DNA from 2 places in the Aquisalimonas asiatica genome. Region 1 is predicted to be linked to the other one. Evidence: predicted binding sites of a transcription regulator. Region 1 holds the regulator's gene; the other holds the start of a gene.
What was found. The regulator FliA, encoded in region 1, starts transcription of late flagellar genes. The targets are predictions, from matches to a motif close to GCTAAAGTTNNNNNNNNNNCNGCCGATA.
Positions count from the first base shown of each region.

Region 2: a site for FliA is predicted at 7,573-7,600, ahead of BMZ02_RS08260 (methyl-accepting chemotaxis protein). Genes of this name have one in related genera too.

Region 1 is NZ_FOEG01000001.1:791,275-804,353, forward strand. Features, by position in the region: gene BMZ02_RS03705 (chemotaxis protein CheW) at 1-3, opposite strand, end outside; gene BMZ02_RS03710 (ParA family protein) at 1-790, opposite strand, end outside; gene BMZ02_RS03715 (protein-glutamate methylesterase/protein-glutamine glutaminase) at 810-1,916, opposite strand; gene BMZ02_RS03720 (chemotaxis protein CheA) at 1,936-4,101, opposite strand; gene BMZ02_RS03725 (protein phosphatase CheZ) at 4,193-4,957, opposite strand; gene cheY (chemotaxis response regulator CheY) at 4,968-5,360, opposite strand; gene BMZ02_RS03735 (RNA polymerase sigma factor FliA) at 5,496-6,224, opposite strand; gene BMZ02_RS03740 (MinD/ParA family protein) at 6,221-7,069, opposite strand; gene flhF (flagellar biosynthesis GTPase FlhF) at 7,155-8,540, opposite strand; gene flhA (flagellar biosynthesis protein FlhA) at 8,550-10,709, opposite strand; gene flhB (flagellar biosynthesis protein FlhB) at 10,784-11,956, opposite strand; gene fliR (flagellar biosynthetic protein FliR) at 12,024-12,803, opposite strand; gene fliQ (flagellar biosynthesis protein FliQ) at 12,816-13,079, opposite strand, start outside.
Region 2 is NZ_FOEG01000003.1:54,594-72,100, reverse strand. Features, by position in the region: gene fmdA (formamidase) at 1-310, opposite strand, end outside; gene urtA (urea ABC transporter substrate-binding protein) at 745-2,004, shown strand; gene urtB (urea ABC transporter permease subunit UrtB) at 2,067-2,990, shown strand; gene urtC (urea ABC transporter permease subunit UrtC) at 3,001-4,188, shown strand; gene urtD (urea ABC transporter ATP-binding protein UrtD) at 4,188-4,934, shown strand; gene urtE (urea ABC transporter ATP-binding subunit UrtE) at 4,948-5,637, shown strand; gene BMZ02_RS08260 (methyl-accepting chemotaxis protein) at 5,895-7,520, opposite strand; tRNA gene BMZ02_RS08255 (tRNA-Val) at 7,937-8,013, shown strand; gene BMZ02_RS08250 (hypothetical protein) at 8,140-8,487, shown strand; gene BMZ02_RS08245 (methyl-accepting chemotaxis protein) at 8,538-10,370, opposite strand; gene BMZ02_RS08240 (GGDEF domain-containing protein) at 10,677-12,626, shown strand; gene thrS (threonine--tRNA ligase) at 12,749-14,674, shown strand; gene infC (translation initiation factor IF-3) at 14,678-15,226, shown strand; gene rpmI (50S ribosomal protein L35) at 15,300-15,497, shown strand; gene rplT (50S ribosomal protein L20) at 15,521-15,880, shown strand; gene pheS (phenylalanine--tRNA ligase subunit alpha) at 16,017-17,048, shown strand; gene pheT (phenylalanine--tRNA ligase subunit beta) at 17,113-17,507, shown strand, end outside.

The DNA.
Region 1 (13,079 bases):
CATTCTCTACCGCCTCCGGCGCTTCGGGCGCCTGTTTTTCCAGGGCCTGCAGCAGTTTGCGATAGGCCTGACTCCCCCGGGACCAGGGCTGTGCGACGGTCAGCGGCAGGCGGTTGCGGCTCGCCTCCCGGAAGCGGGTGTCTTCCGGAATCGCCCCGTCCCAGACCCGGTCACCGTAGCGCTGGCGCAGCTCCTGCAACGCCTCCACCGACTCCCGGGTCCGCCGGTCGAACATGGTCGGGATGATCTGGTAGGGAAGCTCCCGCTGACGCGAGCGCTGGATCATCTCCAGGGTGTGGATCATGCGCTCAAGGCCCTTGATGGCAAGAAATTCGGTCTGCACCGGCACCAGCAGATCGTCGCAGGCAGCCAGGGCATTGACCATGAGCACGCCCAGCATGGGCGGGCAATCGATGCAGACGGTGCCGAACCGGTCCCCCAGGGCCTGCACGGTGTTGCGCACCACCAGGCCCTTGCCGTGGCGGGCCCCGAGCTGGCGGTCCAGCGTCGCGAGCGCGCTGCTCGCGGGCAGCAGCTTGATGTTCTCGACACCGGTGTCGCGCAGCATCATGGGCACGTCGCTGGCATCCACGGTGTCGTTGAAGAGGTCGTAGACGCTCGGCGAGATATCGTCGGGGTCGTATCCGAAATAGGCGGTCATCGACCCGTGAGGATCCAGATCCACCAGCAATACACGCTCGCCCTGATTGCTCAGCAGCCCCGCCATGCTGACGGCAGTGGTGGTCTTGCCCACCCCGCCTTTCTGATTGGCTATTGCCCAGGTACGCATACCGTCTCCAGACCGCTGCTCATGACAGGCGCGCCAGTGCGCCGCCGATTTCGGTCACCGCCATTTCGCGATCAGTCAGCCCCGCCTTGGCAACGGCCCCCGGCATGCCGTAGATGACACTGGTTGCCTCATCCTGCGACCAGACATGCCCCTGCCGCCGCTTGATGTCCTCAGCGCCCCGGCAACCGTCTGCACCCATGCCGGTCATGACGATACCGAGCACGCGGCCACCACAGGTGTTGGCCGCCTCGGTGAAGGCGACATCCACGCTGGGCTTGTAGAACTGGCCTTCCTGCGGCTCGATGGTATACACCCCGAGCGCCCCGCCCCGGCGCCGGATACCCATGTGAACGCCTCCTGGCGCGAGCAGCGCAACACCCGGCTCCAGCGTGTCCCCATCGGCCGCTTCGCGGACCTCCAGGCGGCACATGCCGTTCACCCGTTGGGCGAAGGCGCTGGTGAAGTTGGCCGGCATGTGCTGGACGATCAGTAGCGGCAGCGGGAAGTCCGCCGGCAGCTCCGTGAGCACCTTCTGCAGCGCCACCGGCCCGCCGGTGGAAGCACCGATGACCACCAGATCCAGATCACGCAACCCGGGCCCGCGCCGGGACGGCCGTGCACCCGGCGCGGCCTGGGTATCAGGGCGCGGCTCCGGCCGCGGCGGGACCCGGGCGGCCCGTGACCGCTCCGGCTGAGCCGGTGCGCTCGCGCCCCGTGCCGCCATGCGTGGCCCGCCGCCAACGGCCTTGACCTGCTCCTGCAGGCGCTTGCGCGCGGTCTCGGCATTCGCCGAAATATCGGAGAAACGCTTGGGCAGGAAATCCACGGCGCCCGCTTCCAGCGCGTCCAGGGTGGCGCGGGCACCATCGAACGTAAGCGACGAGAACATGAGCACCGGAGTCGGCCGCTGCTTCATGATCTCGCGCACGGCGGAGATGCCATCCAGCACGGGCATCTCGATATCCATGGTGACCACGTCTGGCTTCAGGCGCAGCACTTCCTCGATGGCCTGACGGCCATCGGCCGCCTCGCCCACCACCTCCAGTGCGCGATCCTCCGAGAGCATCTCCTTGATGCGTCGGCGGAAGAAACCGGAATCATCGACTATCAGTACGCGCGTGGCCACGCCACTCTCCTCATCATTCCTACATCCGGGAGCCGAAGGTCTTCACCAGACTGGGAATATCGATAATCAGCGAAATGCTGCCGTCCCCGGTAATGGTGGAGCCGGCCAGACCGGGCAGCCCCTGGAGCATGCTGCCCAGCGGCTTGATCACCACCTCCTCGAGGCCGATCACGTCATCCACCACGAACCCGACCACCTGGTTGCCGACATTCACGGTGACCACCTGCTGCTCGTCGCGGCCGGCATCCGGGTCTTTCGTCTCCAGGCTGCCGATGGCGTCGATCCAGCGCTCCAGGAAGAACAGCGGCATGGCCTTCTGCCGCACCATGACCACGCGGCGGTTATCCACCACCTTGGTCTTGTCCATCTCCAGCTCGAAGATCTCGCTGACCACCGACATGGGCAGCGCGAACTTGCGCCCGCGCATGCGCACCATGAGTGTCGGCAGGATGGCCAGCGTGAGCGGCACCTTGATGCGCAGCGTGGTGCCGCGGCCCTGGGCGGAGTCGATGTCCACCGTGCCGTTGAGCTGGGAGATCTTGGTCTTGACCACGTCCATGCCCACGCCGCGCCCGGAGACATCCGAGATCTCCGCCTTGGTGGAGAAGCCCGGCGTGAAGATCAGATTGAAGCAGTCCTTTTCGTCCAGTCGGCTGGCGGACTCCTTGTCCATCAGGCCTTTCTCGACCACCTTCTGCCGCAGAGCCTCGGGGTCCATGCCCTTGCCGTCGTCGGCGATGGTGAGCAGGATATGATCACCTTCCTGCGCCGCGGACAGCCGGAGCACCCCCTTGGAGGCCTTGCCCGCGGCCTTGCGGTCGGCCGGATCCTCGATACCGTGGTCCACGGAGTTCCGGACCAGGTGGATCAACGGGTCGGCCAGGGCCTCGACCAGGTTCTTGTCCAGGTCGGTGTCCTCGCCCTCCATCTGCAGATCCACTTCCTTGCCCAGGTTCCGGGCCAGGTCGCGCACCAGGCGCGGGAAGCGGCCGAAGACTTTCTTGATGGGCTGCATGCGGGTCTTCATGACCGCGCTCTGGAGGTCGGAGGTGACCAGCTCCAGATCGGCGACGGCCTGACTCATGCGCTCGTCATCGTACTGGGAACGGATGGTGCTCAGGCGGTTGCGGACCAGAACCAGCTCGCCCACCAGATTCATGATGTCGTCGAGCTTGGCGGTGTCCACACGTACGGAGGTATCCCCGCCGGCCTTGCCGCCACCGGCCGCACCGCCGGAGCCACTGTCACCGCCCCCGGAGCCACCTCCGGAACCACCGCCACCCTTGCCGCCGGATGCAGCGGCTGGCGCGGCAGATTTCGCCGGCGTGGCGGCACTCTTGCCCGTGTCCTTGTCCGCTCCTGCCGCAGCGGGAGCCGCCGCCGACGCCGCAGCACCGGCGCCGCCCGTGGTGGGGCCTTTGCCCGCGCCGTGGAGCTGGTCGAGCACCGACTCGAACTCGTCTTCGCTGATCAGGTCGTCACCGCCCGAACTCGCGGCCGGCACGTCCGGGTTCGAGCCCTTGGGAACGCCCCCGTGCTTGCCTTCGCCGTGAAGCTGGTCCAGGACGGCCTCGAATTCGTCCTCGGTGATGTCGTCACCGGACGCACCGCTGGCACCGTTATCGGTGGCCGGGGCCTCGGGCTCGTGCTTGTCCTCGTCGAGGGCGTCCAGCAGGGCCTCGAATTCGTCTTCGGTAATGTCGTCGCCACCTGCAACGGCCTGGCTGTCGCCGGCCTTGTCCTGCGGTGCAGGCTCGGATGCCGGCGCGGCCGACTGTGGCGCATCACCCACCGACTCCTGCTCCTGCAGGAGTTCCAGCGCGCGCAGAAGCTCTTCGGGTGCTTCGCGCGGGTCCTCGCCGTTCCCCAGGTCACTGAACTGGTTGTTCACCACGTCCAGGGCACGCAGGACGTAGTCCATCAGCTCCGCGGTGACCTCGCGCTCACCGTTGCGCAGGAGGTTGAAGAGGTCTTCGGTGCGGTGGCAGATCTCCACCAGCGGGTCGAAGCCCAGGAAGCCCGCACCACCCTTGATGGTATGGAAGCCGCGGAACACCGCGTTGAGCAGATCCTGGTCCTGCGGTGCGCGCTCCAGCTGGACGAGCTGCTCACCCAGCTCCTCCAGGATCTCCCGGGACTCCACGAGGAAGTCCTGTACGATGTCGTCTTGCGTATCAACTGCCATAAAGCCCCCAAGCGATACCCGGCCCGCGCCCGCGCGCTGGGCTTCCGGGATGCCGTCACTCCGACCCGCCACTCACCAATGCGGCGCGAACTCAGAAACCAAGACTGGAGAGCAGGTCATCCACCTCGTCCTGACCACTGACCGCCGAGTCCGATTCCTGTCCCGGCACCTGCGGCCCCTCCAGTTTCATTGCATCTTCCGTGTTCTTGTCGGCCGATTTCCCGTCTTCCGTAGCTTTTCCTTGCGTCTGTCGCGGGGCGGAGATGGAAATCAGGGACACCAGCCCGTCCTCCACCTCTCTCACCAGGTCCATGACACGGCGGATGATCTGGCCCGTAAGGTCCTGATAATCCTGCGCCATCAGCGCGTCGGTCAGCTTCTCCTGGATGGCGTCGCCCTCGGTCTCCAGGCGCTCGAAGAACTGGTCAAGCCGTTGGCCGAGCCCGCGGAACTCGGTGGCCGACAGCTGCCGTGAGCGGAACCGCTTCCACTCCGCGGCCAGCGTCTTGCCATCGCTGCTGATGCCGGACAGAGTCTCAAGGGACTCTTCCAGCGCGGTCAGCGTCCGGTGCGCCGAGTTCTCGGTCAGCTCGATGACGTGATTCAGCCGCTGATGGGCATCGGGAATCTCGGAGACGGCGATGTCGCTCAGCCGGCCGTCCAGGCGGAAGGATTTCAGCGCCTCGTGGAGCTCCCGGGTCAGCTTGCCGACCTCCCGGAACAACTCCGTCTCGCGCAGGCGGGTCAACTCATCCAGCGCCTCGCCCACGGCCTCCCCGTCACCGGCCTCGATCGAGGACAGCAATTCGCGAGCCTTGGCTTCGTAGGCGGCAAGATCCTGGCTGCCGTCCGTCATGCGCCTGCCCTCACTCGGCCGATTCGATACGGTCGAAGATCTTGTTGATCTTCTCTTCCAGCGTTGCCGCGGTGAACGGCTTGACGATGTAACCGTTCACGCCCGCCTGGGCCGCTTCGATGATCTGTTCACGCTTGGACTCTGCGGTCACCATCAGCACCGGAAGATGCTTGAGGTCGTCGTCCGCACGGACGTGCTTGAGCAGCGTCAGCCCGTCCATGCCCGGCATGTTCCAGTCCGTGACGAGAAAGTCGAAGCCTCCCTTCTTGAGCTGGGGCAGCGCCGTGTTGCCGTCATCGGCTTCCTGGGTGTTCTGGAAGCCAAGCTCGCGCAGGAGGTTTCTGATAATGCGCCGCATCGTGGAGAAGTCGTCCACGATCAGTATTCTCATGTCTTTATCCAGACTCACAATCAATCACCTTTGCTTTAATCAGGCGGTGAACACGTCGGTGTCTCGTTAACGCTCTCACCCTGCCGGAGCGCGTTCCTGCGTTCTGCCGCACACGTCGCGATTTTGACGGTCGATACAAACGCCCGGTCACTCTGTCCAATCGGCAAGACGCGCCCTCAACTTGAGCATGATCCGCCCATGAATCTGGCTGACCCGGGATTCCGTGACCCCGAGCACTTCCCCGATTTCACGCAGATTCAGCTCCTGTTCATAGTACAGGGACATCACCAGCTGCTCGCGCTCCGGGAGCGTCCCGATGGCTTCAACCAGGGACTGGCGGAACCCGGCATTCTGGATGTGCTGTTCCGGCCCTTCATCGTCCCCCTCATGCTCCCGGGTCTCCCCGGTGGCCGGAGAGACCTCATCGAGGCTGAACAGCTTGGCGCTGGAGACGTCATTCAGGGTCTGGTGGTACTCATCGGCACTCATGCCGAGTTCTTCCATGACCTCGCTGTCGCGGGCATCGCGTCCGGTACGATTTTCGATCTCGCGAACGGCCTGGGCCACTTCCCGGCCACGGCGATGGACGGACCGCGGCGTCCAGTCGAGCCGCCGGATCTCGTCCAGCATGGCGCCGCGAATGCGAATCCCCGCATACGTCGGAAAACTGGCGCCGTGGGAGGCGTCGAACTGCCGGGCCGCCTCCAGCAGGCCGATCATGCCGGCCTGGATCAGATCCTCCAGCTGCACGGACTCGGGCAGCCGGGCAAGCAGATGATGGGCAATTCGCTTGACCAGGGGGGCGTTCTGAACGACCAGGTCGTTCTCCCCGGTCTGCGCCTGCACCTGCGAGTACGCTGCGGCGCGCGAACTCATGACAGCACCTCCCCAGCTTCACCACTGTACTGAATGAGACGTTCCACGAAGAATTCCAGATGCCCTTCCGCCCGAGTTGGCGCGGGCAGCCGGTCAACGCGCTTCGCCAGCTCCCGGAAGGCCCGGGCAGAGGGGCTGCCGGGATAGAGCGTGGTCACGGCCTGCTGTTGCTGCACCGCCCGACGCTGCGCGTCATCACTGGGGATCCCGCCCATGTAGGCGACGGTCAGGTCCAGATAGCGCTCACACACTCTCAGCAACTTCCCGTACAGCTCCTGGCCCTGCGCGGCACTGGCTATCATGTTGGCGACCATGTGCACACGGTGTAGACCGAAATCGCGGTTGAGTACCTTGATCAGCGCGTACGCGTCCGTGATGGACGACGGTTCGTCGCACGCCACCACGAGCACCTCGCGGGCGGCCCGGGCGAACGTCAGCACGTTGTCGGCGATGCCGGCGGCGGTGTCAATGATCAGGTAGTCCCAGTCGCCGGTCAGCTCGCTGAAGCTCCGGATCAGCCCAACCTGCTCCGCGGCGCTGAGTGCCGCCATTCCCTTGACACCCGAGGAGGCGGGGATGATCTGCACGCCACCCGGGCCATCAATCAGAATGTCTTCCAGCTCCACCTGCCCGGACACCACGTGGGACAGGTTGTGCCGGGTCTCGAGACCCAGCAGGACGTCCACGTTGGCAAGCCCCAGATCCGCATCCATGAGCAGCACGCGATTCCCCGCGCTCGCCAGTGAAGCGGCCAGATTGACGGACACACTGGTCTTGCCGACTCCGCCCTTGCCGCTGGCAACGGCGATCACCTTGACCCGTGTCAGACTCGATGCCTGATCCATTAACGCTGTGCTCTTTGTTCAGTCATGGCGCGCCCCCCCGGGAACTCCTGCCGCTGCGACGCGGGGACCCCATGATGTGCGCCGCTCAGTGCGACCCACCCACCGAGAAGGTCACGGCCATCTGCTCGTCGTCCACTTCCTGGCCGTACTCTTCCACAAGTTTCAGCGCATCCTGCACCAGACGGCCGGCATCGGCCGGCATGAGATCCTCCGGCACCCGCTGACCGTTGCCCAGGAAACTCACCGGCAGCCGGTGGCGCAGCAGCACGGTAAGCGCTGCGCCGAGGCTGGCGGCGTCATCGGTCTTGGTGAGAATGCATCCGGACGGCGCCACGCCGCCATAGGACTTCACCGTCGCGTTCAGAGCCGCCAGCTGCGTGTTCGCCGACAGAACCAGGTAACTACGGATGCGATCACCCACGCCCTTCAACGTGGTGAACTGCTCCGCGAGCCGCATGTCCCGTTGGCTGACCCCGGCAGTGTCCACCAGGACGAGGCGTTTGTCCGAGAGGTCGGCGAGCACCGTCTCCAGTTCTTCGGCGGAATTCGCGGTCTGTACCGTCACGCCCAGGATCCGCGCAAAGTTGCGCAACTGGTCCTGGGCACCGATGCGCACGTTGTCCGTGCTCACCAGTGCAACCTTGCGTCGACCGTGACGCAGGGCAAACTGGGCTGCCAGCTTGGCCACCGTCGTGGTCTTGCCGACCCCCGTGGGGCCCACCAGCGCGACCACGCCGCCGCGGTCGAGCAGGTCATCCTCTTTCACCGGCAGATGGCGCTTCACGGTATGCAGCGCATGCCGCAGTGCCAGTTCGGGCTCCAGCTTCTCGTCCACGCGGTTGGCGAGCTGGCGACACACATCCGGGCCGAAACCGATCTCGGTCAGCTGCCGCAGCAGTGTCGTGCGCCCCGGATGACTCTTGCCCTGCTGCTGCCACTCCATCATGGAGAGCTGATTCTCGAACAGCGTCCGCAGCACTTTGAGCTCGCTGCGCATGGCTTCCACGGACTCGTCGTCCCGGCCGGCCACCTCATCCGGGCGCTCCGTCCGCTCGGGCCCCCGGCGCAGCTCGGTCACCGCTGCCGACTCGGCCGACCCCGAATTCAGATCGTCTTCCGTCAACGGGTCGTCCACGTGCACGTCAATCCGCTGACGGCGCCCGGGCTCGGGGGCGCCGACACCGGACTGCTGCCTTGCACGCCGCAGCATCTCGGTAAAGTCGGCGGTGCCGCTGGTCGCCTCGGTATCCGCGGCACTCCCCGAGGTGCGGCGCGTCGATGACGACATCCGGCGATCATCGCGATCCGCCTGCTCGCGCAGACTGTCCTCGTCGAAGTCCATGGCCGCGATCACCTCAACACCCTGGCCACGCTCGCGCGTGGACAGGATCACCGCTTCCGGCCCGATCTCTTCCCGGACCCGGCGAATCCCCTGACGGATGGTATCGGCGTGGATGCGCTTAATCTTCATGAATTCACCTTAGCTGCCCTGAGCCACCTGTTGTTGACCGATGGACGCCACGATTTTGACTCGTTTCTCGTCCGGCACTTCGTTGTACGACAGGACATTGAGCCCTTCGATGTTGTGCCGCGTCAGACGCGAGATCCAGCTTCGCAGTTGCGGCGCCGTCAGCAGCACCGCCGGCTGGTTCGCAACTTCCTGACGCTGCGCGGAATCCGCAAGGGACCGCTGCAGACGATCCGCCAGTCCGGGTTCAAGACCGGCCGTGCCGTCACCGTTGCCCTGCACTGAACTAAGCAATAACTGTTCCAGTTGCGGATCCAGGGTGATCACCGGCAGCTCGTCGGACATGCCGGCCACGTTCTGCACGATCATCCGCCCCAGCGCCTCGCGCACCCGCGCGGTCAGCGCCGAGGGGTCCTTGATCGCCTGGCCGTGCTCCGCTAGCGTCTCGACGATAGTGCGCATGTCGCGGATGGGAATTCGCTCCTCCAGCAGGTTCTGCAGCACCCGGACCACCGTCGACAGGGGCAGCGTGTTGGGCACCAGCTCCTCCACCAGCTTGGGCTGCTTGCGGGCGAGGATGTCCAGCAGTTTCTGCACCTCCTCGTGCCCGAGCAGCTCATGGGCGTGGGACTGGATGATCTGACTGAGATGCGTGGCCGCCACGGTGCTTGCATCCACCACGGTGTAGCCGTGGCTCTGGGCCAGGTCACGCTGGGACGGCTCGATCCATACCGCATCGAGGCCGAACGCCGGGTCCCGCGCCGCCTGCCCTTTCACTTCACCGCTCACGGAGCCCGGATTGATGGCCATCTCCCGGCTGGGCTGCAACTCCGCTTCGGCCATGGGGACACCCAGCACGCTCACGCGATAGCTGTTGGGACCAAGGTCGAGGTTGTCCCGGATGTGCACGGACGGCACCAGAAAGCCGAGATCCTGCGAGACCTTCTTGCGCACACCCTTGATCCGGTTCAGCAACTGCCCGCCCTGGTTGCGGTCCACCAGCGGGATCAGCCCGTACCCCACCTCGAGGCCGACCGTATCCACGGGCGGCACATCGTCCCAGGTGAGTTCCTGGTTATCGCCGCCCTGCGTGGCAACCGGTGCCTGACCGTCGCCACCCGACCCGGCTGCAGCGCGCCCCGCCGGCCCGGCCCGCCGCGGTGCCGCGGACGTCTCCACGGTCTCCTCGACCGGCGGGTTGTTGTGAATGCGCCAGGCGAAGAACCCGGCAATGGCGGCCAGGGTCAGGAACGCCAGATTCGGCATGCCCGGAACCAGCCCCATGATGCCGAGCACCGCGGCGCTCACCGCCAGCGCCTTGGGGTTACCCAGCAGCTGGCGGACCACCTCGCCCGCCATGTCCTGGGAGGACGACACGCGCGTGACCAGTATGGCGGTCCCGGTGGACAGCACCAGGGAGGGAATCTGTGCCACCAGCCCGTCACCGATGGTGAGCAGCGTGTAGTTGTTCATGGCGGACTGGAACGGCATGCCGTGCTGGAGAATGCCGATGAACAGTCCGCCGATGATGTTGATGAACAGAATCAGAATGCCGGCGATGGCATCGCCACGGACAAACTTGGAGGCACCGTCCATGGAGCCGTAGAAGTCCGCCTCCTGGGCGACTTCCTCGCGCCGCTTCTTCGCGGTTTCGGAATCGATGAGGCCGGCATTGAGGTCGGCGTCGATGGCCATCTGCTTGCCGGGCAGGGCGTCAAGCGTAAACCGCGCCGTGACCTCCGAGATACGCCCGGCGCCCTTGGTCACCACCACGAAGTTGATGATGACCAGAATCCCGAACACCACCAGACCCACGGCGTAGTTGCCGCCCACCACGAAATCCCCGAAGGCCTGGATCACGTTCCCGGCGGCGTCGGTGCCGGTATGGCCCTCGAGAAGAATCACGCGCGTGGACGCAATATTCAGCGCCAGTCGCAGCAGCGTTGCGATCAGCAGCACCGTCGGGAACACCGCGAATTCCAGCGGCCGCGGCGTGTAGACGGCCACCAGCATCACCACCAGCGACAGCGTGATGTTGAACGTGAACAGCATGTCCAGCGCCAACGGCGGTAGCGGCACGATCATCATGGCCAGCAGGGCCATGAGCAGAATCGGCGTTCCCAGACCGTTACGCACCAGCATGCGCAGATTGTCGAGCACGGCTGTTGCCATGATGGGTTTCCAGGTCTCCAGCGCCTTCACGGCGTCAGTGATGCGGTTGTGTCAGAAAGTTGGCGCCGGTGGCCTCAGTGGCGCGTCGCGCCAGGGTCGTCCGTGTCGGTGGCCGCGTAACCGGCGAACTCGTCCGGGACCCCCGGCTCGGGCCGCTCAGGCCGCTTGCCGCCCTGCCTGCGCGCGGACTGCAGCTGATAGATGTAGGCCAGCACCTGCGCCACGGACAGGTAGAGCCCCGCGGGGATCTCCTGCTCCAGCTCGGCGGTGTGATACAAGGCCCGTGCCAACGGCGGCGCTTCGAACAGCGGAATTTCGTTCTCCTGCGCCACTTCGCGGATCCGAAGGGCCAGCACATCCATCCCCTTGGCCACAACCTGCGGTGCGCGCATGCGCTCCTGGTCGTAGCGCAGGGCGATGGCGAAGTGGGTCGGGTTGGTGACCACCACGTCCGCCTTGGGGACGTTCTCCATCATCCGCCCCTGGGCGATCTCGTTCTGCAGCTGCTTGATCTTCTGCTTGACCTCGGGCTTGCCCATGGTCTCCTTGTTCTCGTCCTTGACCTCCTGCTTGGTCATCTTGAGCTTCTGGGTGTGGTCCCAGAGCTGGTAGGGGATGTCCACCGCAGCCACGAGAATCAGGGAGGACGCCAGGGCGAAAAATGCCCAGAAGAACAGCGTGGCCCCGTGCAGCATCCCCTGATGCAATGGCTCCGTGGTGATGCCCTGGATGCGCTGGTGCATGGCCCAGAACAGCATCAGCGCCACGCTCATGACCACCAGCACCTTGGCCAGGGCCTTCACCAGCTCGATCAGCGCCTTGGTGCCGAACATGCGCCCCAGCCCCTTGATCGGGCTCATCTTCTCCAGCTTGGGCGCCATTCCCTTGGCGCTCATGGTCCACCCACCCATGAGCGCCGGCGTGAGCATGGCGGCGACCAGCATCACCAATGCGAACGGCGCCACCGCCTTGAGACCCACCCAGATGGCCTCGCGCAGGTAATGAAAAGGCGCCTCGGGATCGAAGACGTCCTCGCGATCGATGCGGAACGCCAGGTTGAAGGCCTCGAACAACTGGCCCGCCATGTAGCTGCCGAACACCAGCAGCCCGCCGGCGCCCAGCACCATGATCATGGTGGTATTCAGCTCGCGGGATCGGGGAACCTGGCCTTTGTCCTTGGCATCCTGGCGTCGTTTGGGTGTCGGCTCTTCTGTTTTTTCCTGACCGTTTTCACTCTCATCGGCCATGACGTGACTCCGACGCGCTCAAGGGATCTGCTCGCAGTTATTGCAAGAACCGAACCAGGCGAGCCGATCAATTGGTTCCGATGATGGTGCCGATGGTCTGGAAGGCGTGACTCCAGATGTCGGACATGCGCCCCGGCAGCGAGGGGATGACAATGGTCATGATGGCGATGAACCCCACCAGCATGGTCACCGGGAAGCCCACCGAGAAGATGTTCATCTGCGGCGCCGCACGCGTCATCACGCCAAGGGAGAGGTAGACCAGCAACAGCAGGACCACCGCCGGCAACGCGATCAGTACGGCGCCGGCGTACATGTGCACGCCCCACTCCGCCACCGTGCGGAAGTCCTCCTGCACCAGCCCCTCGGTGCCGACGGGCATGGCCCGGAAGCTCTCGGCCATCAACTCGATCAGCATCAGGTGGACGCCCATGATCAGGAACAGCAGCGTCACCAGCACGATCAGGAACTGGGAGACCACCGGCGTCGACTGACCGGTCACCGGATCGACCATGTTGGCGAACCCCAGCCCCATGGACAGCGCCACACTCTCGCCGGCAATACTGGCGGTCTGTAGCGCCAGCGCGATGAGCAAGCCCATGCACATGCCGATCAGCACCTGCTGGAGGCAGATCAGAAACCAGTCCGCCGACAGCGGCTCCACCTCGGGGCCGAGGCCGGACACCGGCATGACACCGACCGTGAGCGCCACGGCAAACAGCAGCCGGATGCGCGCGGACACCTGCTGATCACTGAAGACCGGCGCCAGCATGACCATGGCGCCGATGCGCATGAACGGCCAGAAGAAGGCCCCGATCCAGGCCATGGCCTCCGCGGTGGTGAAGGTCACGACAGCTCCCGTTCAGCCAACCCAGGACGGAACGTTCATGAACAGGTTCCGTGTGAAGTCCAGCAGCACGCTGAGCATCCACGGCGAGGCGATGAACAGCGTGATCACCAGCGTGCCCAGCTTGGGCACGAAGCTCAGCGTCTGTTCGTTGATCTGGGTCGCCGCCTGGAACATGCCGATGATCAGGCCGGTGATCAGTGCCACCAGCAGGATCGGCCCGGCAAGCTGCACGGCCACCCACAGCGCTTGCATTCCCAGGTTGATCGCGAAATCGGG
Region 2 (17,507 bases), on a different contig from region 1:
AACCCCATTGCTCGTCTTCGAAAGCCCCGATATCGAGGATATCAACGACCAGGAGGTCACCAGGTTCGGCACCCTTAACGCCGATGGGGCCAGTGAGATAGTGCACTTTCGTAAGGTCTACATCGCGAACGTCTTCGGCACTGTCGTTGTTGTTGATCTGACCACCAGTCCAGTCCATGCATTCCAGGGTGAGCTCTGTCCCCGGCTCAACCGTTGTAATCATCGGAATATCAGGATGCCAACGGTTGTGAATGTTGTCGTGTTCGGTGGGGGACTTGGACAGATCGATCTTGATGGTGGTGTCGCTCATCGGGTGCGCTCCTTCTGGGTCGCTGTCGCTTTGGGAAAGCTCGTTGCGGAGACGCCGGAACGGGTGACTCGGCCTGAGCTTCCGCTGCACAACAGATGCAGTAGTTATGCCACCCCCACCAGCAGCAGTGGATTCCCTTTGTAGGGGTTACGTGAACTAAAGTCAGGCCGTCCCTAAACGGTAGTACAGCGGTGACAATGTCGCATTGTCACCGCTGACAATGTGACATTGTCACTGGTAACTGCGGCGGACTTCTCGGCGCCAATGCAGGCTTGGGAGTGGTTGCGCCGGTCTTGGTGGTTTTCAGTTAACATGTTGTTTGCAAAGCCATTCGATGTCGCGAATCCTGGTTTCTGACTGAAGCGGATTTCGGTTGTGGCACGTCCGTTGCTCTTTGTCGCAGCGCATCAATCGCTAACGACAAGGAGCACTCCATGCAAAATTCAACCTGGCGCAAGCGCCTTGCGGTACTGAGCGTCGCCGCACTTGGCGTTACTAGCGCCCTCTCTGCCGGTGCGAATACGGAGTACCCAACAGAGGAGGTCAATACCACCGGTTTGGCGGTGACTGATGACACCGTCGAGGTCGGCATCCTCCACTCCCTCACGGGTACGATGGCGATCAGTGAGACCGGCTCGGTGGAAGCCGAGCAGCTCGCGATTCGCCAGATCAACGAATCGGGTGGTGTGCTCGGACGGCAGATCGAGCCGGTGATTGAGGATGGCGCAAGTGACTGGCCCACCTTTGCTGAGCGCGCATCCAGTCTGCTGGAGCGCGATAACGTTGCTGCGGTGTTCGGTTGCTGGACATCGGCATCACGAAAGGCCGTGCTGCCGGTGTTCGAAGAGCAGAACGGTTTGCTGTTCTACCCGACCTTCTACGAGGGGCTGGAGGCTTCCCCAAACGTCTTTTACCAGGGGCAGGAGGCCACCCAGCAGATCATTGCCGGTCTGAACTGGGTGCACGAGAAGGAGAGCCCCGATACATACTATCTGATCGGTTCCGATTACATCTGGCCTCGGACCTCGCACGCGATTGCTCGCCACCACATCGAGAATGTGCTCGGTGCCGAAGTCGTGGCCGAACAGTACTTCCCCCTCGGCCACACCAATTTCCGTTCGGCAATCAACCAGATTCGGCTCCGCGACCCCGATGTGGTGTACAGCATCATTGCCGGTGACAGCAATGTGTCCTTCTGGTCGCAGATGGATAGCGCGGGGATCAACGCCGATAACCAGACCGTGTTGACAAACTCCGTGACCGAGGACGAGGTCCAGGCCATCGGCGCGAGCAACGTCGAAGGCCATTACTCCGCGATGAAGTACTTCCAGAGCCTGGACAACCCCAACAACGAGGAATTCGTCCGGGAGTTCAAGGAAATGCACGGCGAGGACAGCGTCATTGGCGATGTCACCCAGGCTGCGTATCTAGGCCCCTGGATCTGGAAAAGGGCAGTTGAAAAGGCTGGCTCGTTCGATGTGGACAAGGTCCGTGAAGCCGCTCATGGCATGGAGCTGGATGATGTGCCGGAAGGCTACGTGCGTGTTCACGACGAGAACCAGCATCTCTGGAGCAAGCTTCGCATTGGTCAATGGCAGTCGGACGGGACAGCGAAAGTTGTTTACGAATCCGAACTCATTGAGCCCGACCCGTTTCCCGAAGACGTCGACATCGACATAGACGATTTCGAATAGCGCTGACCCGGTCGGGGGCTTTGTTTCCGCCCCCGGTCATTCCACGACCAGTGAGGTGCATCATGGGCGGGTACGCCGCATCGGATATCGTCAATATCATGGCCATGCAGGGCATCGCCGGACTCAGCCTTTTCGGTGTTTTCCTGCTCATGGCACTGGGTCTGGCCATCATTTTTGGCCAGATGGGAGTCATTAACATGGCCCACGGGGAGTTCCTCACCCTGGGGGCGTACACGACATTCGTCGTTGCCAGCACGTTCGAACTCTATGCCCCCGGGCTGTTCACGTACTACTTCCCGGTCGCGATCGCTCTCTCGTTCGTGGTGGCCTTCGGTGCGGGCTACCTGCTCGAATACGGGCTCGTTCGCCATCTCTATAAGCGACCTCTGGATACGCTGCTCGCGACCTGGGCGGTCGGTTTGATCATGCAGCAGGTCTTTCGCTCCATTTTCGGTGGACGGGGGGTGAGCGCCGGCACGCCGGACTGGCTCCGGGGCAGCATTGAGCTCACACCGATGCTCCACCTCTCCCGTTCGGATCTCTTTGTGATGTGCATAGCGATCACTATGTCCGTGATCGTCGCAATCATGCTGTATCGGGCGCGGTGGGGGATGCGGGTGCGTTCCACCACCCAGGACCGCGCCATGGCCAACGCCGTCGGCATCAATACGGACAAGGTGGACCGGAATACCTTTGCCCTGGGCTGTGGCCTTGCCGGCATCGCAGGTTCCGCGTTTACCACCATCAGTTCGACCACGCCCACCGCAGGCGCTCAATACCTCGTCGACACGTTCCTGGTTGTGGTTCTCGGCGGTGCGGCGAGCCTGCTCGGTACGGTGGCATCGGCCTTCTCCATCGCCCAGGCCCAGTCGATTCTGGAGTTCTTCATGACCGGTTCGATGGCCAAGGTGCTGACCCTGTTGGTGGTGATCGGGATTCTCATGCTGCGGCCCCAAGGGCTGTTCACCCTGAAAGTCCGCCAGTGAGGAGGACATCATGACGACGATTCTGCGACTTATTGGGGGGCGCCGCGAATGGCTCATCTGCTTCGCGGTTTTCGCGGTGCTTCTCCTGGTGGTTCTGCCCCTGGCGTTCAACGGCTACTTTCTGAATCTGCTTGGTCGCTACCTTGCATTGGCGTTTGTAGCGATCGGCCTGGTGATGTGCTGGGGCTATGGCGGCATGCTGAGCCTCGGGCAGGGCGTGTTCTTCGGGGTCGGCGGTTACGCGATGGCGATGTTCCTCAAGCTGGAGGCATCCACCCCTGAAGCGACCTCCAGCCAGTCGACACCGGGAATTCCCGATTTCATGGACTGGAATCAGCTCTCCGCGCTCCCATGGTGGTGGGAACCCTTCAACAGCTTCGGCTTCACCATTGTAGCCATTGTGGTGCTTCCCGCGGCTCTCGCCTATGTGCTTGGCTTCGCCTTGTTCAAGCGCCGCGTCAGTGGCGTCTACTTCGCTATCGTGACCCTCTCCCTGGCGGCGGTCATGAGCATCCTGATCGTCGGCCAACAGGGGTACACCGGAGGAGCGAACGGCATTACCGACTTCCGGACGCTGCTCGGGTGGGATATCACCAGTAACACTGCCAGGTACGTGATCTATTACATCTGCGTCTTGCTCCTGCTTGGCTGCATTCTCGTGGGGCAGTGGATGCTGAACAGTCGTGCAGGAAGGGTGTTGATCGCGGTTCGTGACGAAGAGAATCGCGTTCGCTTTTCGGGATACAGCGTGGAGAATTTCAAGATCTTCGTGTTCATGGTGGCCGCGGTGTTCGCTGCGATCGGTGGCGCCATGTTCGCCCTTCAAGCCCGTTTCATCTCGCCCTCGCTGGTCGGGATCGGGTTGTCCGTCGAACTCGTTGTTCTCTGCGCCGTCGGTGGCCGTTTCTCGCTGCTCGGGGCCGCCTTTGGGGCGCTGCTGATCAAGACGGCGGAAATGTATCTGTCCCAGGCGTTTCCGCAACTGTGGACGATCCTCTTCGGTCTGGTGCTGATTGCCGTTGTCCTGGCCTTTCCCAAGGGGCTCGCAGGCCTCTATGAACTCGGCCGGGACTACCTGCTCAATGCGCGCAACGGCGGTTCATCCGAGGCAATGGCCCCCGGGGAGACGCCGCGCTCACCCACCAGGGCAGAAGGCTTCTTCGCCCGGGCTCAACGTGTTCTGGGAGGGATCCGCTAATGGCTGCCAGTGAACAGCTTCTGCTGAGTATCGAAGACCTCGCTGTCTCGTTCGACGGGTTTCGTGCCGTGGACGGGGTCAACCTGTATGTGGATGAGGGGGAGTTGCGCGTCATTATCGGGCCCAACGGGGCCGGTAAGACGGCTCTTCTGGATCTAATTTGTGGCAAGACCCGCGCAACGGAAGGATCGATTCTGTTCCGTAACAAACAGTTACGCGGTATGTCAGAGAACCAGATCGTGCACGCGGGTGTTGGGCGCAAGTTCCAGGCTCCCTCCATCTACGAGAGTCTCAGCGTCTTCGAGAACCTCGAACTGACCTATCCCAAGGGTCGGAATGTGCTCGGTTCGTTGTTCTTCCGCCGTACGGAAGAGGTCGCAAACCGCATCCAGGCGACTGCCGACATGGTTGGCCTGGGTGATCGCCTGAATGATCTGGCCGGCTTGCTCAGTCACGGGCAGAAGCAGTGGCTGGAAATCGCGATGTTGCTGATCCAGGAGCCCGAGCTGCTCATGCTTGACGAGCCCGTCGCGGGGATGAGCCAGGCGGAGCGGGACCAGACAGCCACGTTGCTGAACCGCATCACCCAGGATCGTTCCGTGATCATCATCGAGCACGACATGAAGTTCGTGGAGCAGATTGCCAACAGGGTCACGGTGCTCGATCAGGGCAAGGTTCTGGCCGAAGGCAGCATCGAGCGGATCAAGAAAGACGAGCGGGTTATCGAGCGGTACCTGGGCCACTAAACGGGGCAGTCTAATGCTGAAAGTAAATGAGCTATCCATTGGTTACGGCCTGAGCCAGGTCGTGCACGACATCAATTTTGAGCTCGGGCAGGGTGAGATCCTCGGTGTCATGGGCCGCAACGGCATGGGCAAGACGACGCTGTTCAAGGCGTTGATCGGGCTGTTGCCGGCGTGGTCCGGTGACATCCGCATGGGTGATGTGGTGTTGACTGCCCAACGCCCTTACCGACGCGTCGCCTCCGGTCTCGCGTACGTGCCGCAGGGACGGCAAGTGTTCGCGACGCTGACGGTCGAGGAGAACATCAGGACTGGACTCGAAGCGACAGGAAGGAAGAGGATTCCCGACGATATCTACTCGTTGTTTCCCGTACTACAGGAGATGCGGAAACGACGTGCGGGGAATCTCTCTGGTGGACAGCAACAGCAACTGGCGGTGGCCCGAGCGCTCGCCGCCGAGCCTGATGTGTTATTGCTCGACGAGCCAACGGAGGGGATTCAGCCGTCCATCATTAAGGACATGGCTAAGACGTTGCGGGAGATTCGCCGTATCCGGAACATCAGCATTCTTTTCTCCGAACAAGTGTTGAGCTTTGCCATGGATGTCTCGGACCGGGTGCTGGTCATTGACCGGGGCAGGCTTGTCGACGAGATGCAGGGGCAGGAACTCAGCGAGGCCAGCATGGCACAGTACCTCTCGGTGTAGCGACTGCTTGTCAGTGATGTTGCACAAGGGAGGAGAGTGAAGTCTGGTCGGCGCTCTGACTCGCTTTGTGCCGAGGAGCAGTGAGTCCCGCCTCAGCAGGTGGTGCTTCCGAGTGGGGGAAACCTGGCTTGCCGCTTCAACGAGTCGTGGGCCGTGCAGGGTTTGCCGGAGTCGCCGGATCGATATTAGGCGGCTTTATGCCAGCTTCAGGTTCGATTGAGGTCCCGGCGGCGACGTGCTCGCCGGGACCCGCTTCCTCACCTGACCCGGAACTGCGAGACCACATCCTGTAACTCGGTGGCCAGACGGGCGAGTTCCTGGCTGGCGCCGGCCGCTTCATCCACCGCGCTCGTGGTCTCGGCGGCCACGTCGTTGATGGCCGTGATGTTGCGGTTGATGTCTTCGGCGGTGGTCGTTTGCTCTTCGACAGCCGTGGCGACCTGGTTGGACATGTCGGAGATGTGGGTGACTGCCGCGATGATTCCCTCCAGCACCTCGACTGCCTGCTGGGATGCCTGCACATTGCGCCCGGCGCTCTCGCTGCCCTGGTTCATGACGCCCACGGCCTCACGGGTGCCGGACTGGAGCTTTTCGATGATGGCGTCGATGTCGCCAATGGACTTCTGTGTATTGCTGGCCAGCTTCCGGACTTCGTCCGCGACGACGGCGAACCCGCGTCCATGCTCCCCGGCGCGAGCGGCTTCGATGGCGGCGTTCAGTGCCAGCAGGTTCGTCTGTTCGGAGATCTCGCGGATGACCGTCAGGACCTGCCCAATGCTCTCGCTTTGTTGTTCCAGTTCGGCGATGACACCGGATGCCTGACGCACCTCGTCGGCCAGTTGGTTGATCCCGTTGGCTGATCCTTCCACCACGGTGCGAGCTTCGTCGGCCTTGGTGCTGGCGTCGCGGGCGGCGTCGGACGCCTCCTGTGTGTTGCGCGCCACCTCCTGCACGGTACTGGCCATCTCGTTCATGGCCGTGGCGACCTGCGTGGTCTGATCGCTTTGCTGCCTGGCACCCTGGCGCGTCTGTTCCGAGCTGGATGAGAGCTGTTCCGAGGCGCTGGCGACACGGGACGCCGAGTCGGTAATGCGTTGCATCATGGCTTGAAGCCGGTCACTCATTCGGTCCATTGCGTTGAGAAGCTGACCGACTTCATCTTTGTATGCGCTGGAGCAGTCCACGGTCAGGTCGCCATCGGCGATACGGTTGGCAACATCCAGAGCGCGCCTGGTCGGGCGGGTAATCGAGCGTGTGATGAAAAACCCGGCCAGGCCGGCGATGAGTGCGCCGATGAGTGTGCCGGTCGCGAGCGCGCCTGTTGTCTGCAGCTGCAGCGCCTGGACGTTGTCCTGGCGTTCGGTCAGAAGACGTTGTTCGTGCTCCATGAAAGCCCGCAGGGTGGAGCGCATTTCGTTCATCAGCTCGTGCCCGCCGCCGAGGCTTGAGAATAGATCCTCGAGTTCGTCACCGAACGTCGTGATTTCGTGACGGCGCGCGATCGCCGGCTGGATGTGTTCCTCCAGCCATTGTTCATAGACCTGCTCCATGTCGTCGAGCCGCTCCTGCTGTTGCGGCCGGTCGCTGGTTATTTCGCGTGCTGCGTCCAGGTGCCTGCGGAACGCTTCGCGGCCGGCCTCGTAGGGCTCCAGGAATCGGCCATCCGCGGTTGCCAGATAACCACGTTCCGCCGTCTCTATGTTGAGCAGCGAGACCAGCATCTCTTCGCCCGCTATCACGGCGCGGAATGTCCGATCGTTTTCCTCGGTGGCCGTGACCGTGCGTGCAAAGTTGATGTAGGCGAGCGTGCTGATGACGATCAGGATCAGGATGACCGCGGTGAAGCCGGCGGCCAGGCGGGGCCCGATACGGAACTGGTTCATGGCATCTTCCTTTGAGAAGGACTGGTGACGGGGTGGCTGATAGAAGTAGAAATAACGGCAGGGACGGACACTTCTTGAGCGTGGGCACGGCTGAAGACCAGAGCCCCGCGGGGTTATTCAGAGCCCCCTTTACGGCGCCGCCGCGCAGTTACACGACGAGCGTTTCTCCGAGCGGCTGGAGCGGGCCGCTGCGGCCCATGGACACCTGACCGCCGTGTCGGGTGTCGATACCCCGGTGGGGCGCCCCTGCTGGCCGGTGAAGCCTCGGTAACCCTGCCTCCGATCTATTTCATTTCGTCCAGGCCGGCGCGCCATGACGCATACCCTGTGGGATGGTGAATTCTGTGCCAAAACAGAGGGGTATAATCGTGATTTGACAGGGGGATGAAGCGCTGTAGAATACGCGATCACACGACAGGCGCGTAGCTCAGCTGGTTAGAGCACCACCTTGACATGGTGGGGGTCGGTGGTTCGAGTCCACTCGCGCCTACCAGATTCGTGAAAGGCTTACGGTATCCGTAGGCCTTTTTTTGTTTCACGGCCAGCTTGTATTGCCCGCTCGGGTGTCCTGTGTTGTCTGGCTCCTCCCGAGGGCAATCGTGGTCAGCCGGGGGATCCAATGAACTCCACTCTCAGGAAGCGATTCAGCTACGTCCTCATCGGTGGCGGCATTGTGCTGCTGGCGCTGGCCGTGCTTCTGCTCATTGCCACGTATCAGCACAACGCGGCGGTTGCCGCCGAGGTCGAGGCGGCGCAGGAGGCCATCACGCACTCCGCGGAAATGACCAACGGCAGTGATGAGGATGCGGCCGAGCGCGCCCAGGAGCTGGCCGAAATCGAGGCGCTTGCTGAAGAGTCCCGCGGTTCCTACATGCCTTCAGCCGTACTGCTGCTCGTGGGCGCAGGTGGGCTGCTGGCCGGCGTGCGTATCTACCGGAGCAGCGGATCTGCCGGTGGCGACGGCTGACTGACACGGCCTCGCCCCGCGCGGAGCCGCGATCCCCGGGGCGAGCCGTTCTAGTTCTGACCGGCCATGTTGCCACGCGTGACGACCCCGTCCGGGTAGCGCCAGTGCGGGTCGTCGTAGACACGGCCCATCCAGCGCGTGACGATCCGGCGGTAGTCTTCCGTGCCGCGGAATTCCCGGACGAAGGTGTTGATGGTGTCCAGCAGCGTCACGTTCTCCGGCTGGTTGGCGACGGCGGCGCTGTAGTACCAGAGGCTGTCGTCGAGATTGTCCGGAAGGATCTCGATGCGCCCCTGCAATGGGCTGTCGTTGCCGTAGCAGCTCCAGTGGAAGATCGGCAGGTCCACGGCAAAGGCGTCCACGATACCCTCCGCGAGTGCGTCGTGAATGACGCTCTGATCGTTGTAGGCCAGCAGGTTGGCCAGTTCAATGCGGCCTCCCGGGGTGTTCCGGTTGGCCTGCCACCGCAGCCCACGTGCCTCCATCACCTCCAGGGCGGCCGGGTCGTTGATGACACCCAGCACGCGGCCATGCAGGTCGTCCAGTGATTGAATGCGGTCGTCTCCGGTCCGGCGCGCGAGCACGTAGGGCAGGAACGTGTAGGGTTCCGAGAAGGCGGCCCGGTCGTAGCCCGCCACCGGCGGCAGGGCGCTCCAGGCCACGTCGGCTTCGGGCTCGCCGCGCGTGCGACCGGCCTCGAGCAACTGCGTGCAAAGCGCCCACGGGTGCTCCACGAACTCGCACTCCACGCCCAGCCACCGGGCGAACGCCATGGCGATCTCGGCATCCAGCCCCTGCAGGGGCTGGTCCGCTGCCTTGCGGAACGACACCCCCTGGAAAGCGGGCTCGATGGCAATGCGCACGGCGCCGCGGGCGCGGATCGCATCGAGGCGCTGCCAGCCCGGGGTGGGCACGAGCTGCTCTGTGGTCAGAATCGCGGTCAGGGCCTCGTTCAGGTGGTCCGTCGTGTCGCTCCTGTGAGCCGCGGCAAGATCGCACAGGGTGGCGCGGCTCCACTCGCTGCGTGTGCGCGCGTGCAGGCTGGTGTCGCCGGCCAGCTGCACCGTCTCGGCAATGATGCGGTTGTTGGACTGGATCTCGTCGACGTGGCCGTTCATTGCCTCAAGCAGACGGTGAGCAGTGCCAAGGGAATCGGTGACCCGTCCGGACAGTGTCTGCAGCCGTGCTTCCGCGTCGGCGAGGACCTGTTCAAGGGCCTCGGAGACGGTGGTGAGGTCGATCTGCTCGGCGGCTTGTTGCGCGCTCTCCTGGGTGCGCAGCGCCAGGTCGCGTATCTCGTTCGCGACCACCGCGAACCCGCTGCCGTGCTCTCCGGCATGTGCGGCCTCTATGGCGGCGTTCAGAGACAGGAGCTGGACGGTCCGACTGATGCCGTCGATGGTCTTGATGAACTCCTTTGACCCCCGGGACTGTTGCTCGATGCGGTTCGCCAGTGCCGCGAACTGCTCTGTGAAAAACTGGTGCGTTCGAGCCAGCTCCTGCTCCATGTCGGTGCGCAGGGCTTCGGCGTTCCGGTCGCTCTCCTTGAGCTGTTCGCGGGTCCGCCCGAGAAACTCGGTCTGCTCTCCCGAGCGTGCGGCGATTTCCCCCAGGGTTGTGTCCACCACGTCCAGCCCCTGCTCGGCGTGGGCGACCAGTGCCTCTGCACGCGCACTGATCTGGTGCGTATGCCGCGGGGTTGCGCGTTCACCGTGCTCTCCCGTCGCCGCGAGCAGTGCGGCCCGGACCTGCTCGGGGATGGCGTCGCCGCCCAGTTCCAGGGCGCCTGCGATGTCATCCGCCTCCAGTGCTCTCAGCCAGTCCTGGCCGGTATCCATTGAATCGCTGCGCTGGAGTGTGGCGAGGCGGGAGAGTGCAAACATCGGGCGCTCCTTGCGGTTGAGGTGTTTGAGATTCGCCTGTAGCAAATATCCGGCCAGTTTGATGGCAGGCCACCCGGATCCGTCGGTGAATGCCGTCGCGGCATGGTCGCAAACTTGCGTTCACGCACGATCCCTGTAATGTTTTCGGGATCATCTCGCGCCGGTAGCCCGGGGTGGGCGGACATACTGGCCGTTTCCTAATTCACAGAAAAGGGGTGTGCACGGCTCCAGGGCGACTTGTCCGGTGGGGCGTGTACATTCGAGGTGGCGTCGTCTGGGGCGGCGTGACTGGACAGGGCGTCGTCCATGCGTTTTCCGTTCTGGTTGCAAGCCGTTGGTGTCTGGGTGCTCGCGGCAGCCCTGGTTGCCGTTCCGTTCTGGACGGTCCATGAGCGGGAGACCGACGCTTACCTGGAACGCGAGCGCGTGGAGCTGCAGGCGGCACTGCGCAGCACCGATTCGCTGCTCCGGACCATGACCAACCAGGCCTTCGCTGATCTCCTGGAGCGGGGGCAGCTTCGGCAGATCCTCTCCCGCCCCTACGATGGCCCGATTGATGGGGTAGCAGAGTTCCACAGGGATTCGGTGCTGGCTGTGGGGCGCCAGACCCACCGTAGTCTGCGCAACTGCTGTGGTGCGAGCCTGCATGTTCTCGGCGCCGGTGGTGAGTCGATTGTTCATTTTGACGCACGCCTTGAGCAGGACCGCCTGGACAGCGTTGCCGACCGTCCGGGGATCGAGGCCATACTGAACAGCCGCATGGGCGCACAGGGCTTCGAGCTCAGTGCGATGGGGCTCGCGTACCGGCGGGTGTTGCCGATCTGGGATGGCAATCGCCCGGTCGGCGCAGTCGAGGCGGTGCTCCAGCCGGGTGACCTGACCACGCTGCTGCGTCGCATCGGTGGTGATGCCTTGCTCTACCATCTGTTGCTGCGTGCCGATGCCGTGCCGGAGGCTGTTCAGGGCGGCGGCAGCGGGCAGTGGTTCCAGTCCACCGATCTGCACCCGGATCTGCTGGAACCCGTTCAGACAGGCAGCCACGGCTCGCGCATGCCGCACTGGCTGGAGCAGTCCGCGGCCCTGCGCAGCGCGTTGCGGGAGAGTTTACCCGGGAATGAGCCGGTTTCGGCGCTGGTTCGCGACGCATACGGCCGTCATGTTGCGGTGGTGATGGCGCCCGTGACGGATATCTCCGGCAATGCGATCGGTTACGCGGCGTCGGAGAGCAATGCCGCGCCGATCATTGCCTGGCGGCAGCAGCTCGCGTTCTCCGGCGGGCTGGTGTTTCTGCTGGTGGGCGCCCTGGGGCATGTGGCGCTGCTGATGGTGCGCTCCCGGCGCGGCGCCAGCGCGCTGCGCGATCAGATCAACGCCATTACCGAGAGCATGGGGGAGGGGGTCTACGTCCTCGACGCCCATGGTCGGGTGCGTTACGTGAATCAGGCGGCCAGTGATCTGCTCGGTTATCATCCGGACGAGATCGTTGGCGCCCGCGCCAATGCGCTGTTCCATGACGGCCGTCGCGATCACGGGCGGCCGGTGGATATTCCCGGATGGGACGTGACCGCCACCGGCGGCACGTACCGAAGCGACCACCACCAGCTCCAGTGCCGTGACGGCTCCAGCCTTCCGGTGTCGCTGACCGTGGCGCCCCTGAAGGGCCGGGAGGCGGGGGTGGTGGCCGTCTTCCATGATATCGCCGACCGGGCCCGGGAGCTGTCCTCGCTGAAGGAGCAGGTTGCCCGCGACCCGCTCACCGGCCTTGGCAACCGGCGCATGCTCGATACCAGCCTGCAGCGCGAGAGCATTCGCGCTCGCCGGTCCGGCGAGCCGTTGTCGTTGCTGATGCTGGATGTGGACCAGTTCAAGGTGTTCAACGACACCTTCGGGCACCCGGCCGGTGACGAGACGTTGCGGCGCATTGCCACGGTGCTCGAGCAGAGCGTCATTCGTTCCGACGACCTGATCTGCCGCTACGGCGGCGAGGAGTTCGCCGTCATCCTTCCCCACGCCGGTGCGGATGCGGCGGTGATCGTGGCGGAGCGCATCCGCGCTTCGGTGGAAGCGGCCGGGATACCGCAGCCTCCCCAGGCCAACAGCGCCGTGGTGACGGTCAGTATCGGCTGTGCCACGGCCGTGGGCGATGCGGTGGAGCCGGCACTGCTGATCGCGCGGGCCGATGCCGGTGTCTACCGGGCCAAGCGGCTGGGCCGGAACCGCGTGGAGGGCGGAACCGAGCGGGGCGTTTCCCTATGATCCCGGGCTCGCGGTGGGTATACTGCGCCGCTTGATCGCTCCGTGCCGGCCTGCCCGCGATGGTCGGCACCACAAATACACGTGGCCTCTCGTATGGGTCACCACTGTCAGGAGAGCTCTCCATGCCAGTCATTACGCTGCCGGACGGCAGTCGCCGCGAATACAATGAACCTGTCTCCATCTCCCGCGTTGCCGCCGATATCGGCGCCGGGCTTGCCAAGGCGACCCTGGCCGGCCGCGTCAACGGCGAGCTCCACGATGCCTGCGATCTCATCACAGACGACGCGCAGCTGGAGATCATCACACCGAAGAGCGACGAGGGGCTGGAGATCATCCGCCACTCCTGTGCGCACATGCTGGGTCAGGCCGTAAAGCAGCTCTACCCCGACGCGCAGATGGCCATCGGCCCGGTGGTGGAGGACGGCTTCTACTATGACATCCGTTTCGATGACGGTTTCACGCCGGACGATCTGGAGAAGATCGAACAGCGCATGGCGGAGCTCATCGACCAGGAATACGACGTCATCAAGGAGGTGACGCCGCGCGACGAGGTGCTGCGGATCTTCCGCGAGCGCGGCGAGAGCTACAAGGTCAAGCTGGTCGAGGACATGCCGGATGTGACCCACATGGCCCTGTACTACCACCAGGAGTACGTGGACATGTGCCTCGGCCCGCACGTGCCCAACACCCGCTTCTGCAAGGCGTTCAAGCTCACCAAACTGGCCGGTGCCTACTGGCGTGCCGATGCCAGCAACGAGATGCTCCAGCGCATCTACGGCACCGCCTGGGCGGACCGCAAGGGGCTCAAGGCCTACCTGAAACGCCTGGAAGAGGCGCAGAAGCGCGACCACCGCCGGATTGCCAAGGCACAGGACCTCTTTCACCTGCAGGAAGAGTCGCCGGGCATGGTCTTCTGGCACGACAAGGGCTGGCGTGTCTACCGGGTGCTGGAAGACTACATCCGCAATCTGCTGCGCGAGCACGACTACCAGGAAGTGCGCACGCCGCAGCTGGTGGACCGCAGCCTGTGGGAGAAATCCGGGCACTGGGAGAAGTTCGGTGACGACATGTTCTACACCGAATCCGAGAACCGGATGTACGCGGTCAAGCCCATGAACTGCCCCTGCCACGTGCAGATCTTCAACCAGGGCCTGAAGAGTTACCGGGATCTGCCCCTGCGCATGGCCGAGTTCGGCTCCTGCCACCGCAACGAGCCCTCGGGCACGCTGCACGGGCTCATGCGCGTGCGTAATTTCGTCCAGGATGATGCCCACATCTTCTGCACCGAGGAGCAGGTGCAGTCGGAAGTGGCGGCGTTCATCGACATGGTGTTCCGCGCCTACCGGGAGCTCGGCTTCGACGACATCCTCATCGCGCTGTCCACCCGGCCGGCCAAGCGGGTCGGCTCCGACGCCGTGTGGGACAAGGCCGAGGCCGCGCTGGAGACGGCGCTCACCAATGCCGGCCTCGACTACACCCTGCAGCCGGGCGAGGGCGCCTTCTACGGGCCCAAGGTGGAGTTCTCGCTCAAGGACTGCCTCGGGCGTGTGTGGCAGTGCGGCACCATCCAGGTGGATTTCGCGCTGCCGGGCCGCCTCGGCGCGGACTACGTGGCGGAAGACGGCTCGCGCCGGGAGCCCGTGATGCTCCACCGGGCGATTCTCGGTTCGTTCGAGCGCTTCATCGGGATTCTCATCGAAGAGCACGCCGGAGCGCTGCCCCTGTGGCTGGCTCCCGAGCAGGCGGTGGTGATGAATATCACCGACCGCCAGGCGGATTTCGCCCGGGACGTTGAAAAAACCCTTCGCAGTCGGGGATTTCGGGTCTCCTCCGACTTGAGAAACGAGAAGATCGGCTTTAAAATCCGCGAGCACACATTGCAGAAGGTCCCCTACATGCTCGTCATCGGGGATCGCGAAATGGAATCAGGATCCGTTGCCGTGCGGACCCGTTCGGGTGAAGATCTGGGCTCGATCAAGGTCGAAGCGCTGATTGACCAGCTTGAAGCGGAAGTGGCACGGCGTACTCGTGGTATTGCGGAGGATTGAAACATCGCTCTGAAGAACAAGCGGAAGCGGTCTGCGCCCGTTGATGAAAAACCCATCAACGACAAGATTCGTACTGAGCAGGTCCGTCTCATTGATCAGGACGGGGAACAGGCCGGGGTCATGTCCCTCCAGGAAGCGCTGGATAGGGCCGAAGAGGCCGGTCTCGACCTGGTCGAGATGGTGCCGCACCCGGAGACGGCCGTTTGCCGGATCATGGATTACGGCAAACACAAGTTCGAGGCGAGCAAGAAGCAGCAGGCCGCCAAGAAGAAGCAGAAGCAGGTGCAGCTCAAGGAAGTCAAATTCCGGCCCGGCACCGACGCTGGCGACTACAACGTCAAGGTCCGGAACCTGCGGAAGTTTCTTGAAGATGGCGACCGCGGCAAGGTCACGCTGCGATTCCGGGGGCGCGAGATGGCGCACCAGGATCTCGGGCTGAAGCTGCTTGAGCGGGTCGAGACCGATCTGGAAGACATCGCCACCGTGGAGCAGCGCCCCAAGATGGAAGGGCGCACCATGGTCATGATGCTCGCGCCGCGCAAGAAGAACTGATTCGTCATTTCGTGGAATGCTGCATGGCCAGCCCTCGCGCTGGCCTGCTGTTTTTTTAGACTGGAGACTGGCAATGCCAAAGATCAAGACCAACCGCGGCGCGGCGAAGCGCTTTGCGAGGACGGGATCCGGCCGGTTCAAGCGCAAGCAGGCGTTTGCCAACCACATCCTGACCAAGAAGGCGCAGAAGCGGAAACGCAACCTGCGCGGCTTCACCCTGGTCGCGAAGCAGGATCACGACGGCGTGCGGCGTCTGCTGCCGTACAGCTGATTGTCAATTTGGGAGTTTGAACCATGGCACGAGTTAAACGGGGCGTCACCGCCCGCGCCAAGCACAACAAGGTGCTGTCCCGCGCCAAGGGCTACTACGGTGCCCGCAGCCGGAGCTGGCGGGTGGCCAACCAGGCCGTCATCAAGGCCGGTCAGTACCAGTACCGCGACCGCCGTCAGCGCAAGCGCCAGTTCCGCGCCCTTTGGGTGACGCGGATCAACGCGGCCGCGCGCAACAACGGTCTGTCCTACAGCCGCCTCATCAGCGGCCTGAAGAAGGCGGACATCGAGCTGGATCGCAAGGTGCTGGCCGACATGGCCGTGTTCGACAAGGCCGGTTTCACGGCCGTGGCCGAGCAGGCCAAGGCCTCGCTGAACGGCTGATCGGCTCGCCTTTGGTACCCCGGGCGCTGTCCCGGGGGCCGGGAATGAAGGGAAAGGTGGGCCAGACCTTTCCCTTTTTTTGTGACAATGCCGCGGCCCGCCGTCCCGGGGGCTGCAGCCGTGACGGCGGATGAGCATGAGCGCGCAACGATCCGAGGAACTGAACACGTTGGTACAGGAGGCGCTCGCCGGCATCAGGGATGCGGCGGATGCCCGGGATCTTGATGCCGTGCGCGTCTCCTATCTGGGCAAGAAAGGGTTGCTGACCGCGCAGTTGAAACAGCTCGGGAAGCTGCCCGCCGAGGACCGGCCGGCGGCGGGCCAGGCGATCAACGCAGCCAAGGAAGAAGTGCAGCAGGCCCTGGAGGCGCGACGGCAGACGCTGGAGTCGGCCGGCCTCGAGACGCAGCTTGCGCAGGAGGCGGTGGACGTCACCCTGCCGGGGCGTGGCCAGGAGACCGGCGGTCTGCACCCGGTGACCCGGACCCTCGAGCGCATCCAGGCGCTGTTCGCGAGCATGGGGTTCCGGGTGGCGGAAGGCCCCGAAATCGAAGATGACTACCACAACTTCGAGGCGCTCAATATCCCGGCCCATCACCCGGCGCGGGCCATGCACGACACCTTCTACTTCGACGCATCGCGGCTGCTGCGCACCCATACGTCGCCGGTGCAGATCCGGGTCATGGAAAACGAAGGCGCCCCGGTGCGCATCATTGCGCCAGGGCGTGTCTACCGGTGCGACTCCGATCTGACCCACTCGCCCATGTTCCACCAGGTCGAAGGCCTGCTGGTGGACGAAGGTATTACGTTCGCGTACCTCAAGGGCGCGCTGCACGACTTCCTGGAAGCGTTCTTCGAGCAGCGGCTCGAGGTGCGGTTCCGGCCCTCCTATTTCCCGTTCACGGAACCGTCGGCCGAAGTGGACGTCCAGTGCGTGCACTGTGGCGGCGAGGGATGCCGGGTCTGCGGTGGCAGTGGCTGGCTGGAAGTGCTGGGCTCGGGCATGGTGCATCCGAAAGTGTTCGAGTACTGCGGCATCGACGCGGAGCGCTACAGCGGCTGGGCCTTCGGCATGGGCGTCGAGCGGCTGGCCATGCTCCGCTATGGCGTCAACGATCTGCGGCTGTTCTTCGAGAACGACCTGCGTTTCCTGCGCCAGTTTCAGTAATGCACGACCGCACGGCGCCGCCGGGATAGGGCGGTGTGGCGGGTGATTGATCTGAGGAGTCCGGATGAAGATCAGTGAACACTGGTTACGCGAGTGGTTGCCTGTCGACCTGGAGACCCAGGCGCTGGCCCACCGGCTTACCATGGCCGGGCTCGAAGTCGATGGCATCGAGACGGCCGCGCCGGCCTTCGAGCAGGTGGTGGTCGCCGAAGTGGTGGAGTGCAGCGCCCATCCGGACGCCGACAAACTCTCCGTATGCCGCGTGGACGACGGCAGTGGTGAGCTGCTGCAGATTGTCTGTGGCGCTCCCAATGTGCGACAGGGCCTGAAGGCGCCGCTGGCACGGGTTGGCGGTGTGCTCCCGGACGGCATGAAGATCAAGCGCGCCAAACTGCGCGGCGTCGAATCCACCGGCATGCTCTGTTCCGCCCGGGAGCTGGGGCTCAGTGAGGATGCCGC